DNA from 4 places in the Desulfothermus naphthae genome. Region 3 is predicted to be linked to each of the others. Evidence: riboswitches for the same ligand, from Rfam matches in the RefSeq annotation. Region 3 holds a riboswitch; each other region holds the start of a gene.
The links. Region 3 has a riboswitch for cobalamin ahead of ACYQ1E_RS01090 (sirohydrochlorin cobaltochelatase). Riboswitches for the same ligand answer to the same signal wherever they lie in the genome.

Region 1: linked by a shared signal. The riboswitch ahead of ACYQ1E_RS10490 (TonB-dependent receptor plug domain-containing protein) and the one ahead of ACYQ1E_RS01090 (sirohydrochlorin cobaltochelatase) in region 3 are both predicted to bind cobalamin.
Region 2: linked by a shared signal. The riboswitch ahead of ACYQ1E_RS15855 (TonB-dependent receptor plug domain-containing protein) and the one ahead of ACYQ1E_RS01090 (sirohydrochlorin cobaltochelatase) in region 3 are both predicted to bind cobalamin.
Region 4: linked by a shared signal. The riboswitch ahead of ACYQ1E_RS03750 (TonB-dependent receptor plug domain-containing protein) and the one ahead of ACYQ1E_RS01090 (sirohydrochlorin cobaltochelatase) in region 3 are both predicted to bind cobalamin.

The regions. Positions count from the first base shown of each region.
Region 1 is NZ_BAAHYQ010000002.1:221,360-225,247, reverse strand. It holds gene ACYQ1E_RS10490 (TonB-dependent receptor plug domain-containing protein) at 1-1,446, opposite strand, end outside; cobalamin riboswitch at 1,925-2,112, opposite strand; gene ACYQ1E_RS10485 (ABC transporter substrate-binding protein) at 2,548-3,540, opposite strand.
Region 2 is NZ_BAAHYQ010000003.1:838,468-842,355, forward strand. It holds gene ACYQ1E_RS15855 (TonB-dependent receptor plug domain-containing protein) at 1-1,368, opposite strand, end outside; cobalamin riboswitch at 1,757-2,029, opposite strand; gene ACYQ1E_RS15860 (hypothetical protein) at 2,101-2,439, opposite strand; gene ACYQ1E_RS15865 (CCDC90 family protein) at 2,483-2,974, opposite strand; gene ACYQ1E_RS15870 (zinc ribbon domain-containing protein) at 3,018-3,476, opposite strand; gene ACYQ1E_RS15875 (hypothetical protein) at 3,526-3,888, opposite strand, start outside.
Region 3 is NZ_BAAHYQ010000001.1:233,447-237,334, forward strand. It holds gene ACYQ1E_RS01090 (sirohydrochlorin cobaltochelatase) at 28-999, opposite strand; cobalamin riboswitch at 1,122-1,367, opposite strand; gene ACYQ1E_RS01095 (TatD family hydrolase) at 1,474-2,277, shown strand; gene ACYQ1E_RS01100 (KH domain-containing protein) at 2,443-2,682, shown strand; gene rnz (ribonuclease Z) at 2,683-3,600, shown strand; gene folE2 (GTP cyclohydrolase FolE2) at 3,605-3,888, opposite strand, start outside.
Region 4 is NZ_BAAHYQ010000001.1:784,417-788,304, forward strand. It holds gene bchH (magnesium chelatase subunit H) at 1-208, opposite strand, end outside; gene ACYQ1E_RS03750 (TonB-dependent receptor plug domain-containing protein) at 223-2,226, opposite strand; cobalamin riboswitch at 2,353-2,540, opposite strand; gene ACYQ1E_RS03755 (hypothetical protein) at 2,612-3,016, opposite strand; gene ACYQ1E_RS03760 (vWA domain-containing protein) at 3,146-3,328, opposite strand; gene ACYQ1E_RS03765 (VWA domain-containing protein) at 3,392-3,850, opposite strand.

The DNA.
Region 1 (3,888 bases), on a different contig from region 3:
GCGCCAGTTGCCTCCTATGCCGATTTCCGCGTTCAGACTATTCTCAGGCTTAAGATCCGGATTGCCATAACGCCCCCTGCTTGGGTCATTACCATAGAGCTGCAGCGAAGTAGGAACAGTAAAAGACTTTCCGACCACCCCTCGTAAATAGATTTGGTATGCTATTGGTTGTAAGATACTCACATCCCAAACAGTGCAATCCGTGCCCTCATTTGTCGTATTATACCGGACTCCGATGGCCAGCTTGGTGTCCGGAGAGAATGAAAGATGAGGACGGTAATTAGCGAAAAAACCGTAAACCTCTGTCCTCTCAGAACTATAGATTCGCACTACTTGGTCTATTCCCCAGTAATTCTGATAGTCAATTCCGGAAAGTATTTCCTGACCATTTCCCCAGCGGATACTGGTCATGAGATTTACACCATAATCTTCGTATTTCCATAGGGCAGCGTCATATCTATAGGAACCGTCCAGATTCATGAAGGTGCAATCCGCCTCCCATATATGAAAATGAGACTTGAGATAATAGGAGAAGTTATCATTTATATCGTGATCCCACTTCAGTATGCCTATTGTCTCCTCCCAATCATTGAACGTGTGCCCTACTCTGTAGTGTGGATAGGGATAATCAAAATATCCTTGCTGCTTTCTAAGCTGGGAGTTCAAAACGCCCTTACCGGCCACGTCAAATTCTTTGCGGTATTTCAATCCTATAGTAGAGCGATCAAATCCAATCGGCTTTCTTTTCTCGGTATTGCCAGCTTTTATATAAGCTTCTTTGTCGAGGACATGATAACCGTCATACCCCTCGTAACTTCCAAAGGCCATCAAACCATGCCCCTTAACGGTATCCGTTACATGACCGTAAACCTCACGGTAGTCATTGTTACCATATGACACACCGAATTGACCCGTTGCTTTCTTGGTAATTCCCTTGGTGATAATGTTAATAACTCCCGCCCTTGCTCCGGTCCCGTAAAAGAGACTTTCACCGCCTTTAAGAATCTCTATGCGCTCAATATTATGCACACTAATAGTATATGACCACCCCCCACCATAGAGGCGGTTGTTGATTCTGACACCATCCAGGAGCCATAAGATATTATGGCTTCCGTGAATGCTTGTCCTATTGTAACCTCCACGTCCGGACCTTGTCTCTGAATATAATCCTGGAACCATAGATCTCAGGGCCATATTAAGATCCACGAAACCCGCTTCTTCTATCTCTTTGCCGGTTATAATTACCACAGGATGACCAAACTCGCCAAGTTCTGCGGAAAGTCGTTCTTCAATTTTTCTCCCTTTAACAACCATATTGTTCAAACTTACTTTTTCCTCATTTACCTCTTTATTTAAACTATAGTCACTTGCCAAACTGGCATCAGATAAAACCATGAAGAAAACTACAGTAAAAAGCATTTTCACCATCCAAAAGAACTTTCTCATTTTGAACCTCCTTATTCTTACTTACTACCTATAAGCCAAATATTACGCCCTTGACTCTTTACATCCAGGAGGTCCAGTGATAGTTTAAAGATGTCAGTCTTGCTGGACCTTTTTTTCGGATGTGGTCATGGCTGACGGCAGGGTGGAAGGGACTATGGCAGGTCTTCCACCCTGGAGTATTTTCAATTAGTTGGTGAAATTAAAACAGGAGGAGGACGGGCAGAAAGAATTAGGGATACAATGAAAAACAAAAAAGATAGATCTCTTTTCACAAACTTTCCTCCTCAGTGAAATTTAAGAGGTGATATATTATTTTCTATATAAGTCCTTCTTTAACTTACAAGTGCTTTGACCTAAGCAAAAATCTAAAGTAGAGAACACCACAAAAAAAGAGTCCCTGAACCGCACACAGCAGTCCAGGGACTCCCGTTTTATCCCAAAGGACCTCAGCTTATAGCTTTGGGCATCCGCCAAAGCTAATGCCTATGTTACTCAGGCAGGTCTTCTGACTCTAAGGATCATCCTAATCACCACGCCTTCCCAGGAGCATCCCTGCTCCCAGTGGCTTGATGTGGCTTTCGTCCCCTTATCACAGCCGCGGGCCGGCTCCGGATTTTCACCGGATTCCCTATTAAGCCTTACGGCGCCTGAGTAACAGGCCTTTTATAATATGTCTACCTATGTGTCAACCCCTAGCCATAGCTTTTTTATCCATTTTAAATACCGTTACGTGGCTAATTCTCAGGCCATACTAATTAGTCATAAACTCATACCTTCTCCATACATCGAATAACTTCTTTTTTACTGGATAACAGGACTTTTAGACTCATGAACAAAACGATGAAAATAATCTTTAATTTATATAACTTTGTTTTCAATTAACTTTTTCATATTTAATACACCACTTGAACCCACTATGAGAACATCTACTGTCATGTCGATACATTAGACTTCTTGCCATATAGTTATTAACTCCTTCTTGTCTCTACTCAACCCTAGAGTCTTATATCATTACCAACAATAAGACCCAATACCTATTTTTAGTCACCAGCCTTTTCACTTCCCTGTTATTAATTTGCATATTCCATTTAATTTCCCTCTTTATTGAATATCAGATAATTTAAAAAAATACTTAAACTTATGGTTTGGAAATAATACAGGATAAAAAACTGCAGCAAGATCCTCTATAATACCATCTATCTTATCGGCAGATTCCCAATAGAGTGAGTGCAAATACCATACATTTCGTTTTTTGATAGACTTAAAATCACGAAGCATAGGATGTAGAGCCACTAACTTTTTTATTGAACTTATCCCGTATTGTGGCAGTGGGACTGCATATATGAAAATATCGGCCTCTTTACCCCACAAATAAAACCGTTCCCAGCTTATAGGAGCGTTATTTATTTTTTTTAATTCCTTAACCACATACTCTCCGCCTGCCATGGAAATCATTCTAGCCACATAGCTATCTCCGAGTGGAGCGTATATAGTCTTATCTTGTCTAACAATGCACCACAATACTTTTGGTTTTAATTTCTTGCTCTTGAAACGAGATGAAATTTCTTTGACTCGCTTTACCACTCCCGAAAAAAAATTTCCAGCTATTTCTTCTTTATCATAAAAGCTTGCAAAAAATTTTATCCACTCCGCCCTTCCTAAGGGATTATCTTCTAAGTATTCAGAAATCACTGCATAGGGAATATTTAGTTGATTAAGTTTTTTAGAAATCTTTTTACTCTGCCATTTGCTTACAAAAAAAATATCAGGACTTAAAACAACAAGCTTTTCATAATCGAGACTTCCAGGTCCCCCCACGATTTCAATATTTCTGCTGGTGAGACGAGATTTAAGATATTCACTACAAGGTTCTTCCTTTCTAGTTACAACTCCTACTATTGTATCCCCAACCTCGAGCGATCTAAGAAATGAAGGTATGGTACTCCACCGAGTAATGACTCGTCTAACAGGTATTTTTATAATTTCATCAATCAACACATTCTTAATTGTTACTTTATCTGTAGAATGGACAAGTAATAATTTTCTCCCAGCTCCATCTATAACTAACTTGCATCCATTTTGTAAGTATTTCACTTTAAAATGTGTAGCATATTGTACAGAAAACTTTCTTTTAATCTCGCAGATACATTTACCTTCATTTGAGAAGGAAACAAAGAAAAATAAATGACAAATAAATAAATAACGGAATATATTTTTTTTTTGGTGAAAACATATCTTTTATACCGTTGTTCAAATAATTTTACTAAGTCACTAAGACTTAAAACTTTTAGATTTTAGAATTTCTACATGATTTTTAATATTGGTATTTTTAGTTCCATTAGAGACATTGATAGAAATCAACTTCTCTATTACATTAAAATGTCAGTATGTATTTCACTAAAAATGATCGTCCAGGTAGTGGATAACCCTTAGCCCAAGTTT
Region 2 (3,888 bases), on a different contig from region 3:
ACCAGCCATCTGGGAGGCTTGAGGAGGTACAAATGCGGTTCCAACAGTACTATGAAGCTGAAAAACATGATCTTCTGTAAGGAAATATTTCAGTCCTACCCTAGGACTTACATGAGAAAATGTCTCGGAATCAGGATGAAAATCAGTCTTATACGGTGTATGTTTGGTTTTTAATTTAAACCAGTCATAGCGAATGCCTGCATCTATAATGAGTCGCTCTTGTAAAAATCTAAAAAATGTATCAACAAAGATTCCAACATTTTTCCGCTCATGATCTGGCTGCCAGGGGGCCTTACGAGTCCCGTCACTTCTCCAGCTTTTAGACTCTACATCAATTTCTTGATAATCCACACCTGCCGTGATGTCATGATCCAAAAAGTGGTAACGATCCTGAATCTGCGTTCCTAACCACTCTATCTCACCTTCATAACTTTTGTAATGAGGTTGTCCTTTGTATTTTTTAGTATATTCACTCTCCTCATGAGAAACATATAAGGTAAAATGAGGTTCATGTGCACCGATTTTTCCTGTAAGCGAAATATCACCACCATAACGGTCAATATCTTTTTCTGAAGGTCTTTTATCTTCATAAAATAGAGCATTTGGACACATAATATCTCTTCCCGCATACCAGTCACCTTTCACATCAATACGCCACCTATCTGAAAGTGCGGAACCAAGTCTTAAACTCCCGTATCTTTCCTTATAGGTTGTATTATCTCTTTTCTTACCATTACCCATGCGAAAGTCACTATTACGATTTTTCGTGCTTAAAGAAGCATCAAAATCAAGCCATTTTGTAATGTTGCCTCCTAAAGCAGAACTGGCGTAGTAGGTGTCAAATTTTCCTCCTCCAGCTGTAAAAGAAGTCTGTATTTTGCCCTTTGATTTTTTTGTAATAATATTTACCACTCCACCCATTGCCTCACCACCATAAAGAGCTGATGCAGGACCTTTTAAAATTTCTATTCGTTCTACATTATCCTTTAAAATTGTTGCAAGATTTGTAGCACCAGCAGGTCTACCATCAATTAAAATTAATGTATGTTTAGTGATTCCAGAAAATTCTGGCCTAAAACCTCTAATACTAATTCCTGAAAGAACCCCTGGGTAATCAATCACATCAATGCTGCTGTTTTTTTTAAGAACCCGAACAATATTTCTATCCACTGTGGTTTCTAAATCCATAGGATGGATAATATCCACAACACTTGGAACCTCTTCTTTCTTTACTTCCGAACGAGTAGCAGTTACTACTATTTCCTCCAATTTAGCAGCTTTATTTTTAGATTCCGCTAAGCAAAATTGAGATAAGCTCAAAAAAGATATTAAAACACTCAAAATCATCACTCTTTTTAATCTCTTCATCTTGAACCTCCCTTTAATTTAATTTCTTTACACCCGGGAGGTTTGTTGTTAATATAGTTAAAGCCAGCTTAAGTGCGACCTCCCGGTTGTGCTCTTTGGCTTTTGGCAGGGTGTAAGCCCCACACCCTGTCTTTTCACCTCATCTCTAAAAAAGAATATACATTATTCAGATAAATGAGCTTTTCACTAAGATTCCTGTATAGACCATAAGCCTCCTCCTTTTTTCTCAATGGATTTTAAATGAATCTAGTGGAAAACCTGTAAGGTCAACTATTTTGCCCATCATCCATTTCAAAAAAAAGAGTCCCTGAACCGCACACAGCAGTCCAGGGACTCCCGTTTTATCCCAAAGGACCTCAGCTTATAGCTTTGGGCATCCGCCAAAGCTAATGCCTATGTTACTCAGGCAGGTTTTCTGACTCTAAGGATCATCCTACTTGCCCTGTTGAATAACCTTTTTCAGGAAATTCAACAGGACTCGCCCAGTTGAATAGAATTCCCTCCTAGGAAATTCAACAGGGCGAGCCATGCCTTCCCAGGAGCACCCCTACTCCCAGTGGCTTGATGTGGCTTTCGTCCCCTTATCACAGCCGCGGGCCGGCTCCGGATTTTCACCGGATTCCCTATTAAGCCTTGCGGCGCCTGAGTAATGAGCTTACTATAATATGTCTACCTATGTGTCAACCCCCTAAACACAACTGTCCATTTTGACACTATCCTTTTTCTCTTGTGTTATTTCAACATTAATTTTAACACACTAACCAATATTCCAGTAAAAGTTGCAATCTGTCCCAGCCAGAATATAAACATCCACTTTATGGTGTCCACACGCCACTTGTGTATCTCTGTCCTTAATCTTTCTTCAGTGGCCTTAAGTTCATCTTTAGTTACAAGCTCTTTTGTTAATTCATCTTTAAGCTCTGTCTTAATGATAACCTTTTGCTCTTTTGCCTTCTCTTCTATTGAATAAAGGCCTTTCTCTATTGCTTCTATCACCTTCTTCGCAAGTTCAGGGTCTGATATAACCGTCTCTACACTCTTTGTTATCTCATATGGAAGATAGCCATGCATTTAAATATCTCCTTAAATTACTTCTAATCTTTTGCTACTTATATCACTTCAACATTAATTTTAACACACTAACCAATATTCCAGTAAAGGTAGCAATCTGACCCAGCCAGAATATAAACATCCACTTTATGGTGTCCGCACGCCACTTGTGTATCTCTGTCCTTAACTTCTCTTCTGTGGCTTTTATCTCTCCTCTTACTTTTCCTTCTATTGCTTTTATTTCCCCTCTTAGCTTTTCTTCTGTTGCTTTTATCTCGCCTCTTAGTTTTCCTTCTGTTGCTTTTATCTCCCCTCTTATTTCTTCCATCTCCTTTCTTAGTCTTTCTTCAGTGGCCTTAAGTTCATCTTTAGTTACAAGCTCTTTTGTTAATTCATCTTTAAGCTCTGTCTTAATGATAACCTTTTGCTCTTTTGCCTTCTCTTCTATTGAATAAAGGCCTTTCTCTATTGCTTCTATCACCTTCTTCGCAAGTTCAGGGTCTGATATAACCGTCTCTACACTCTTTGTTATCTCATATGGAAGATAGCCATGCATAAAAATATCTCCTTTAATTACTCTTAATCTTTTGCTACTTATATCACTTCAACATTAATTTTAACACACTAACCAATATTCCAGTAAAAGTTGCAATCTGTCCTAGCCAGAATATAAACATCCACTTTATGGTGTCCGCACGCCACTTGTGTATCTCTGTCCTTAACTTCTCTTCTGTGGCTTTTATCTCTCCTCTTACTTTTCCTTCTATTGCTTTTATTTCCCCTCTTAGCTTTTCTTCTGTTGCTTTTATCTCCCCTCTTATTTCTTCCATCTCCTTTCTTAGTCTTTCTTCAGTGGCCTTAAGTTCATCTTTAGTTACAAGCTCTTTTGTTAATTCATCTTTAAGCTCTGTCTTAATGATAACCTTTTGCTCTTTTGCCTTCTCTTCTATTGAATAAAGGCCTTTCTCTATTGCTTCTATCACCTTCTTCGCAAGTTCAGGGTCTGATATAACCGTCTCTACACTCTTTGTTATCTCATATGGAAGATAGCCATGCATAAAAATATCTCCTTAAATTACTTATAATTTTTATCCCCTGCTATATATCTCACTTCAACATTAATTTTAACACACTAATCAAAATTCCAGTAAAAGTAGCAATCTGTCCTAGCCAGAATATAAACATCCATTTTATGGTGTCCGCACGCCACTTGTGTATCTCTGTCCTTAACTTCTCTTCAGTGGCTTTTATCTCTCCTCTTATTTCTTGCATCTCCTTTCTTAGTGTTTCTTCAGTGGCTTTAAGTTCATGTTTAGTTACAAGCTCCTTTGTTAATTCATCTTTAAGCTCTGTCTTAATAATAACCTTTTGCTCTTTTGCCTTCTCCTCTATTGAATAAAGGCCTTTCTCTATTGTTTCTATCACCTTCTTCGCAAGTTCAGGGTCTGATATAACTGCCTCTACACTCTT
Region 3 (3,888 bases):
GGGGAGATATCATCTCCCCTCAAATCTTTAATGGAGATGTATCCCATTGTCCTTTGCTGCATCTTTTACGTGCTCTACAAATATTTTTACTATTTCAGGATTTTCACCAAGTCCTTCTAAAATTGGATAGACCTTAATTCCCTTTGATTCCATAATAGACTTCCAGGAATCTTTTTCAGGACCTGCCATATCGTTGTTGGCATGGTCTCCTGCCACCATCATAAGGGGTTTTAACACAACTCTTTTGACCTTTGAGTGTATAAGTGCAGATATAACATCATCTAAAGAAGGAAAGCCTTCTACCGTTCCTATAAAAACTGGTACTTTATACATTCGCCTCATTGTATTCTGAAGCTGTGCATAAACTCCAGTTGAAAAATACTCATTTCCATGTCCCATATAGACCAAGGCAGCATGCTTTTTCTTTGCATATTCTACGTCTTTTTTTAGAGCCTTTGCTGTTTCGTTAATATCTTCATTATAATCGTGATTTACACCCCACATTCCAGTTAAAGGACGTCCAACTACGAGTTTTTCAAAAGGTATATACTTCTTCTTAATAGTCTTTATTGCAGTTAAACCATCAACATAGGAACATAGATCCATAAATTCTTCACCTGCATAAAAATGAGTGGGTTGCACAATAATTGTTCTGTACCCTTCGTCTTGCAGCTCAGCAATAGCTGCGAGAGGTCCTTTTACATAAAAAATATCTTTTGGTATATCCTCTCTATTTATCCACTCTGGATCAGTTTGCCTTTTATGCCAGATGTTCCGTATAATATTTGAAGTAAAGGCCATTTTTACTTTTGCAGTAGGAAATTCCTTTTTGATTGCATTTCTAATATTGAGCAGTGATCTTAGTGCCTCTGGATAGGTAGTACCAAAGGCCGCCACAACAATACCAATTTTGTTTTTTTGATGTTCCATAGCAAACCCTCTACTCAAAATTAATGTGGATAAAATCATAGCTGCTAAAAAGATTTTTAAAAACCGCATAACAATACCTCCTTTTAATAAAAATTTAAAAATAAAAAAACCCTTTAACTGGATAAAATTCCAGTTAAAGGGTTGCACCCGAATTTTCTTCACCCTTCATTGCCTGATTTGTCCTCAGCACTCAGGCATCTATTTGTGTGGCAGGTCTTCTGACTCCAGGATCATCCTACTTGCCCTGTTGAATTAAGGATATTCAACAGGACTCGCCCCTTTCGGGCGAGCTGCACCTTCCCACAGAACACCTCTTAGAGGTGCTCGGTAGTGGTATATTGCAGCTTTCGTCCCCTGTCACAGCGGCCGGGACCGTGCCAGATTTTCACTGGCTTCCCTTTTAAGCCCTTTTGGACACCACACGTCAAGCTTTTAATTTTTTATTTTTAAATAGTCAATAATTAACTAAAGGTTTCATTAAAATTTGACAATTTTATCACTTAGATTTTAATATTTCCTGGACTAAAAAAATGGAGGACAAAAATGGTAATAGCAATTGATTCCCACATGCATGGAGATATATTATTAAAACAAGATATGGACTTCCCAGCCAAGTATCGTGATAATAACATAGGAGGAATAATCTGGTCATATAATGAAAACATACATGACCCTGCAGATTATATCATTTACTGGGATTATCTAAAAAATATAGCTGATGAATTATCTAAAAAAAATTCACCTTTTTATTACAAGATAGGAATTCATCCAAGAACCATTTGCCAGGAGCTAAAAAACACTAAAAAACTTACAACAGAAATAAAAAAGGCCTTAGAAACCCATATGAAAAATCCTAAGTGTCTTGGAATTGGGGAAATAGGATTGGATGGAGATGAGGAAATTCAAGAAAAAATACTTATTGAACAACTTAATTGGTGTGTTAATTATTTACCAGAAAACAAGAGAATTGGTATTCATACCCCAAGAAAAAATAAATACAAAATAACTCAAAATATATTAGATATTTTAAATGATTATAAATCCCTTTATCAACAGATAGTAATTGATCATGTTGAATTAAATACAATTGATCTTGTAAAAAAAATTAACGTCCAAATAGGAATTACATTACAAAAAGGAAAATCTACCAAAGAGGATATAGCAAAATTAGTTAATAATAATTTATATGATATAAATAAAGTAATGCTAAATAGCGATAGCGGGAAAATTATATCCAGACCATATATTGACTTTGTTACTGGAAAATATCTTAAACCAGAGGAAAAATCCAAATTATTAAAACATAACATAATCTCATTTTATAATTTAGAAGAACACTTATCTTAACAAAAAAATGAGATTGAACTAAAGCTTATTGAAAATGTGTCAGAAAATTTTGAAATAAAAAATTGAACTTCAATCTTGAAAAAATATGACATAACGTATAAGAATAAACATTATTTATTGGTTTTGGCTCTTTATGTTTCACCTTTAACAAGAGAGTGGAAAGTGATGAAAGAATTTGTTGAAAAGCTTGTGAAGGAAATTGTGGACAGGCCAGAAGAGGTAATTGTAGAAGAAAATCTGGAAAATAAACGAATGCCTCTTCTAGAGTTAAAAGTAGCTAAACAGGACATGGGTAAGGTGATAGGTAAAAGGGGTAAGATGATAGAGGCACTTAGAGTCCTGCTTGCCGCAGCTTCTAAAAAACAAAATAAAGAATATCAACTCATAGTTGTGGATCAGGACTAAATGACGCAAAAAAAGATTGTGGTTCTGGGGACAGCATCTCAGGTCCCCACCACCTTTAGAAACCATGTGGGACTTTTTCTAAGGTGGGAAAATGAAGATTTTTTATTTGACCCAGGCGAGGGAACCCAAAGACAGATAATAAGATTTAAAGTCCCAATAAATAGAATAAAAAAAATATTTATTTCCCATTTTCATGGAGACCATTGTCTTGGACTTCCAGGGATAATTCAAAGGCTTTCATTAAACCAAATAAACCATCCAGTAGAAATTATCTATCCAAAGGAGGGAGAGCTTTTTTTAAGAAATTTAATCAATGCTGCAATATTTCACAACAATCTGGAATTAATCTTTTGTCCAATTGAACATGATGGCAAAATAAGTGTTTCAGGTGAGGTATTAATTGAGGCCTACAAACTGGACCATGGGATAGATTGCTATGGCTTTAGAATATCTGACCCTCTCAAATGGAATGTAATCCCATCAAAACTCCCTAAAGACCTACCAAAAGAGGCCATTGGTGAGCTAAAAAATAGAGGAATGATTGAATTTAAAGGACAAAAGGTCTTTTTACAACAAGTAGCGGTTCCCAAAAAAAGACAAATTTTTTCTTATATTATGGATACACGGATTTGCGATTCAGCCTATAAAATCGCAGATAGTGCAGATATTTTGGTTTGTGAATCCACTTATCTTTCTACTGAAACAAAATTAGCTGAAAATTACAAACACTTAACAGCAATGCAGGCAGCTGAAATAGCAAAAAAAAGTAAGGTAAAAAAGCTAATTTTAACCCACTTTTCCCAGAGATATAACACCACAGAAGTATTTGAACAAGAAGCTCAAAAAATTTTTAAAAATACCATTGCAGCCAGGGACGGTATGGAAATGGAATTTGAAGCTATTAGAAGAAATATTTAATGTATCACAAATTAGAAGGAGATTCTATACAGGCATAGGCATTGTGATTATGTATGGATTCATGGCTTTCAACCTCTACCCTAAACCACTTAACAAGTGGATGGTCTAAAAGTTTAGCTGCGATCCTTCTCACCACATCTTCCACAAAGACCGGATTAGAAAAAGCAGACTCAGTTACATATTTTTCATCTATTCTTTTTAAAAGGGCATAAACAGGTGAAGATGCAGAAGTAGTAGCCACTTCAATAAGGTCCTCAACCCACAAAAACCCTTCAAACTGACATTTTA
Region 4 (3,888 bases), 550 kb from region 3:
ACACAATATCTGAGGATAAAATTGATTCCCTTATAGCTGAAACCTTTTCTGAATAATCCCTCTGTTCACCTACAAAATACGCATCTATTTTTATCTTTCTCTCAAAAAGATGTCTGAACTCCTCCTTGAAAAGGAAATTATCTATTACTTCAGCAAGCAATCGAATTCCTGCATCAGAGACAGAGACAAAAGTTATTAAAAAGTGCATCTTTTGTCCTCTTTTTAGAATTTAAAATCAACCTTTACCCACCAGCAGCGCTCTGGACCCAGGACAGAACCATGAATTTCATAATCTTCATTAGTAATGTTGGTAACTGCCATCTGAATCCCAAGACGATCAAAAAGATCAAATCGAATGTTAAAGTCTAAGACTGTAAATGAATCAAGGTCTATCTTTTTTTGAGTCCTTCTGTCTTTAAAAAACCTGCTTCCATAATACCTGGTATCAAGAGATGCAGTAAAACGATTTTTAGGGCTAAGTTTATAAGTAACTTGGATTCCACCATTTGCTTGATGAAGTGGTCTATCGTCCAGCCGTCCTTCTTTTTCCTCTACTGAATGGGTATAGGTATAGTTGATATAACTGCTAAGCCATGAAAATATTTTACCTTCCATTGCTACTTCAAATCCGTCAGTTTCAACTTTATTTAAATTTTCATAACGCTGAATACCATTCCTTATGGAAGCAGATATAAGGTCTTCAGCCTTTGAGTAAAATCCTGTGAGATCAAATTTAAATCTATCAGCAAATCTAATTGATGTTCCCAACTCATAAGACCAAATGGTTTCTGGATCAAGGTCAGGATTAGATTTAAAAGGTATTCCAGGAATCATCATCCAGGTTGGTGAGTAAAGCTCCTGAAGATTAGGAGCACGAAATGCTCGGCCAACAGATGTTCTAAAACTTATGTTATCATTCAGTTTGTATAAAATTCCAAGTTTTGGAGAAAAAGAATCTTCTGTTTCTGAATTAATATCATACCTTGCACCTAGGGTAATTAAAAGATGAGAAAAAAACTCCATTTCGTCTTGAAGGTAAATGGCATAAGTATTCATAGTTTCATCCATAACATCACCAATTACACTTCCGTCTTCTTTGGTATTTTTCCAATGTGCTTTTATAAAATTGGAATCTATACCAAAAGTTAAATAACTAAAATTCATAACTGGCATGGAGGCTTTAACTTGAGCACCAATATTCCTTCCCCAATAATCACGATCTCCATACAGGAACAAAAAGGGAGGTCCAAAAGGAGCAGGATTATCAACAATATGTTCCCATTTTCCTTCAACCTTATCATAATTAGTGAAGATCCTTGCTTCAATGTTTAAATTGTTAAAAAGAGAGGTATGTCCATTAAGATTCCAGAAATATGATTTTTTCTCTTGATCTTTTTTACGTTCTACTGGAAGAAACACGGTTGAACCCATCTCTGTGTCAGCTTTCATATAGTTTCCTGTAAATGTTATGCCAGTGACATCAGAAAAGTCATAGTCAAAACGTCCAAAAAATCTTGTATCGTCATAATTTGAATATTTATTTACATCTTTGGATCTTTTATTAAAACCACCTGTTGCAGGATTATAGATGTAATCTATTTGATTATCCCTACGATAATGGTTGTCTATGGTTCTATAACTTCCATTCAGAGAATAAGAAAACTTTCCTTTTCGTCCAACAACGCTAGCTCCCCCTTCTCTAAAATCATGTTTTCCACCCTTAAACATTGGAACAATATCAATGCCTTCTTTTTTTCTTTTCTTCGAAATAATATTAATAACTCCTCCCATTGCATTACTTCCGTAAAGTGAAGAAAAAGGACCTTTAACAACCTCTACACGTTCAATAGAAGATAATTGAAATTGGTTGAAATTAAGAAAACCTGTAATGGGTGAGTTAAGAGGCATTCCATCCATCATAAGCATTACCCTTTTGCTTCCACCTATGCCGCGGATGTAAACACTTATAGGAGGACCAAAACCAACATCTGAATATCTTCTGATATCAACTCCTCCAAGTTTTCTTAAAATATCGTCTATGTTGGTTGCAGAAGAATTTATAATATCCTTCTCTTTAACAACATCTACATTAGCGACCACCTTTTCAGCAGACCTTGGAGAACGGGTTGCAGTAACTACTATTTCTTCTATCTTATGAACTTTTTGGGCATTACTTAATCCTGGGAGAAAAAGAAAGATTAATAATGTAATAAAAGTTCTTTTCATTTTAACCTCCTCCTTTTCTTAAATTTTATTCAAAAAAAAGAGTCCCTGAACCGCACACAGCAGTCCAGGGACTCCCGTTTTATCCCAAAGGACCTCAGCTTATAGCTTTGGGCATCCGCCAAAGCTAATGCCTATGTTACTCAGGCAGGTCTTCTGACTCTAAGGATCATCCTATTCACCACGCCTTCCCAGGAGCATCCCTGCTCCCAGTGGCTTAATGTGGCTTTCGTCCCCTTATCACAGCCGCGGGCCGGCTCCGGATTTTCACCGGATTCCCTATTAAGCCTTACGGCACCTGAGTGACAAACTTTTTATAATATGTCTAACTATGTGTCAACTCCCTAAACACAACTGTCCATTTTGACATTATCCTTTTTCTTTTGTGTTATTTCAACATTAATTTTAACACACTAATCAAAATTCCAGTAAAAGTAGCAATCTGACCCAGCCAGAATATAAACATCCACTTTATGGTGTCTGCACGCCACTTGTGTATCTCTGTCCTTAACTTCTCTTCTGTGGCTTTTATCTCTCCTCTTACTTTTCCTTCTATTGCTTTTATTTCCCCTCTTAATCTTTCTTCAGTGGCCTTAAGTTCATCTTTAGTTACAAGCTCTTTTGTTAATTCATCTTTAAGCTCTGTCTTAATAATAACCTTTTGCTCTTTTGCCTTCTCTTCTATTGAATAAAGGCCTTTCTCTATTGCTTCTATTACCTTTTTCGCAAGTTCAGGGTCTGAGATAACTGCCTCTACACTCTTTGTTATCTCATATGGAAGATAGCCATGCATAAAAATGTTTCCCTAAATTACTTCTAATCTTCCGCCAGGTGTTGTGATATCCTTCTATTCTAAGAGTGTGGGATTTGATTTTAATTTTTAACCTTACAGACTGTGGTTTGCAAGAAAATTCTTTTTATTTCATACTAAATTTAAGTGCTCTGTTTTTATCTGATCAACCAAATTCACTAAATTTTCTGCTTTTAGGTCTTCAAGTAAAAAGTATTTCCCAGAAAGCCATTTTGCTAATTCTTTTGCAAGATCCATTTTGAGAAAATTCTTTTTTAACTCACAATCTATAACCACACTATCTACATAGCTCAATTTCCCTATTTCACTACAAATCCTTTTAACCTCTAAAATGGGATCTTCTCCTGATTTTATAGCCTAGTTTGCCTTTCCGTCTGATAGAACAATATGAATTATCCTTGTATCAGGATGTTTTAAATGAGACTTTTTGATCAGCTTATAAACCTCTAAAAGACCAAGAGAAAGAGGCGTTTTCCCTCCAGTTGGAAGGTCCTTTAGCTTTTTATACGCAAGATCAGAAGAGGATGTTGGAGGAAGAACAACTTCAGCTTGATTTTTTCTGAACATAATCATACTCACTTTGTCCCTTTTTTGATAGCAGTCCATAAGAAGAGAAAGTATCGCCCCTTTTACTGCTTCCATTCTCTTTTGAACCCCCATAGAACCTGAACCATCAACAACAAAGCTCACAACATGGCTGATTTTTCTCTCTTTTTCTTTGTATCGAAAGTCCTCTTTGTAAATGATAAGCTTGTTCTTTCTTCCTCTTAACACCTGAAATGGCGCAGCGCTTCTTATAGTGCCAAAAAGGTCAATATCTTTATCCTTAGCCCAAGTTTGTTACTTTTTTTGTA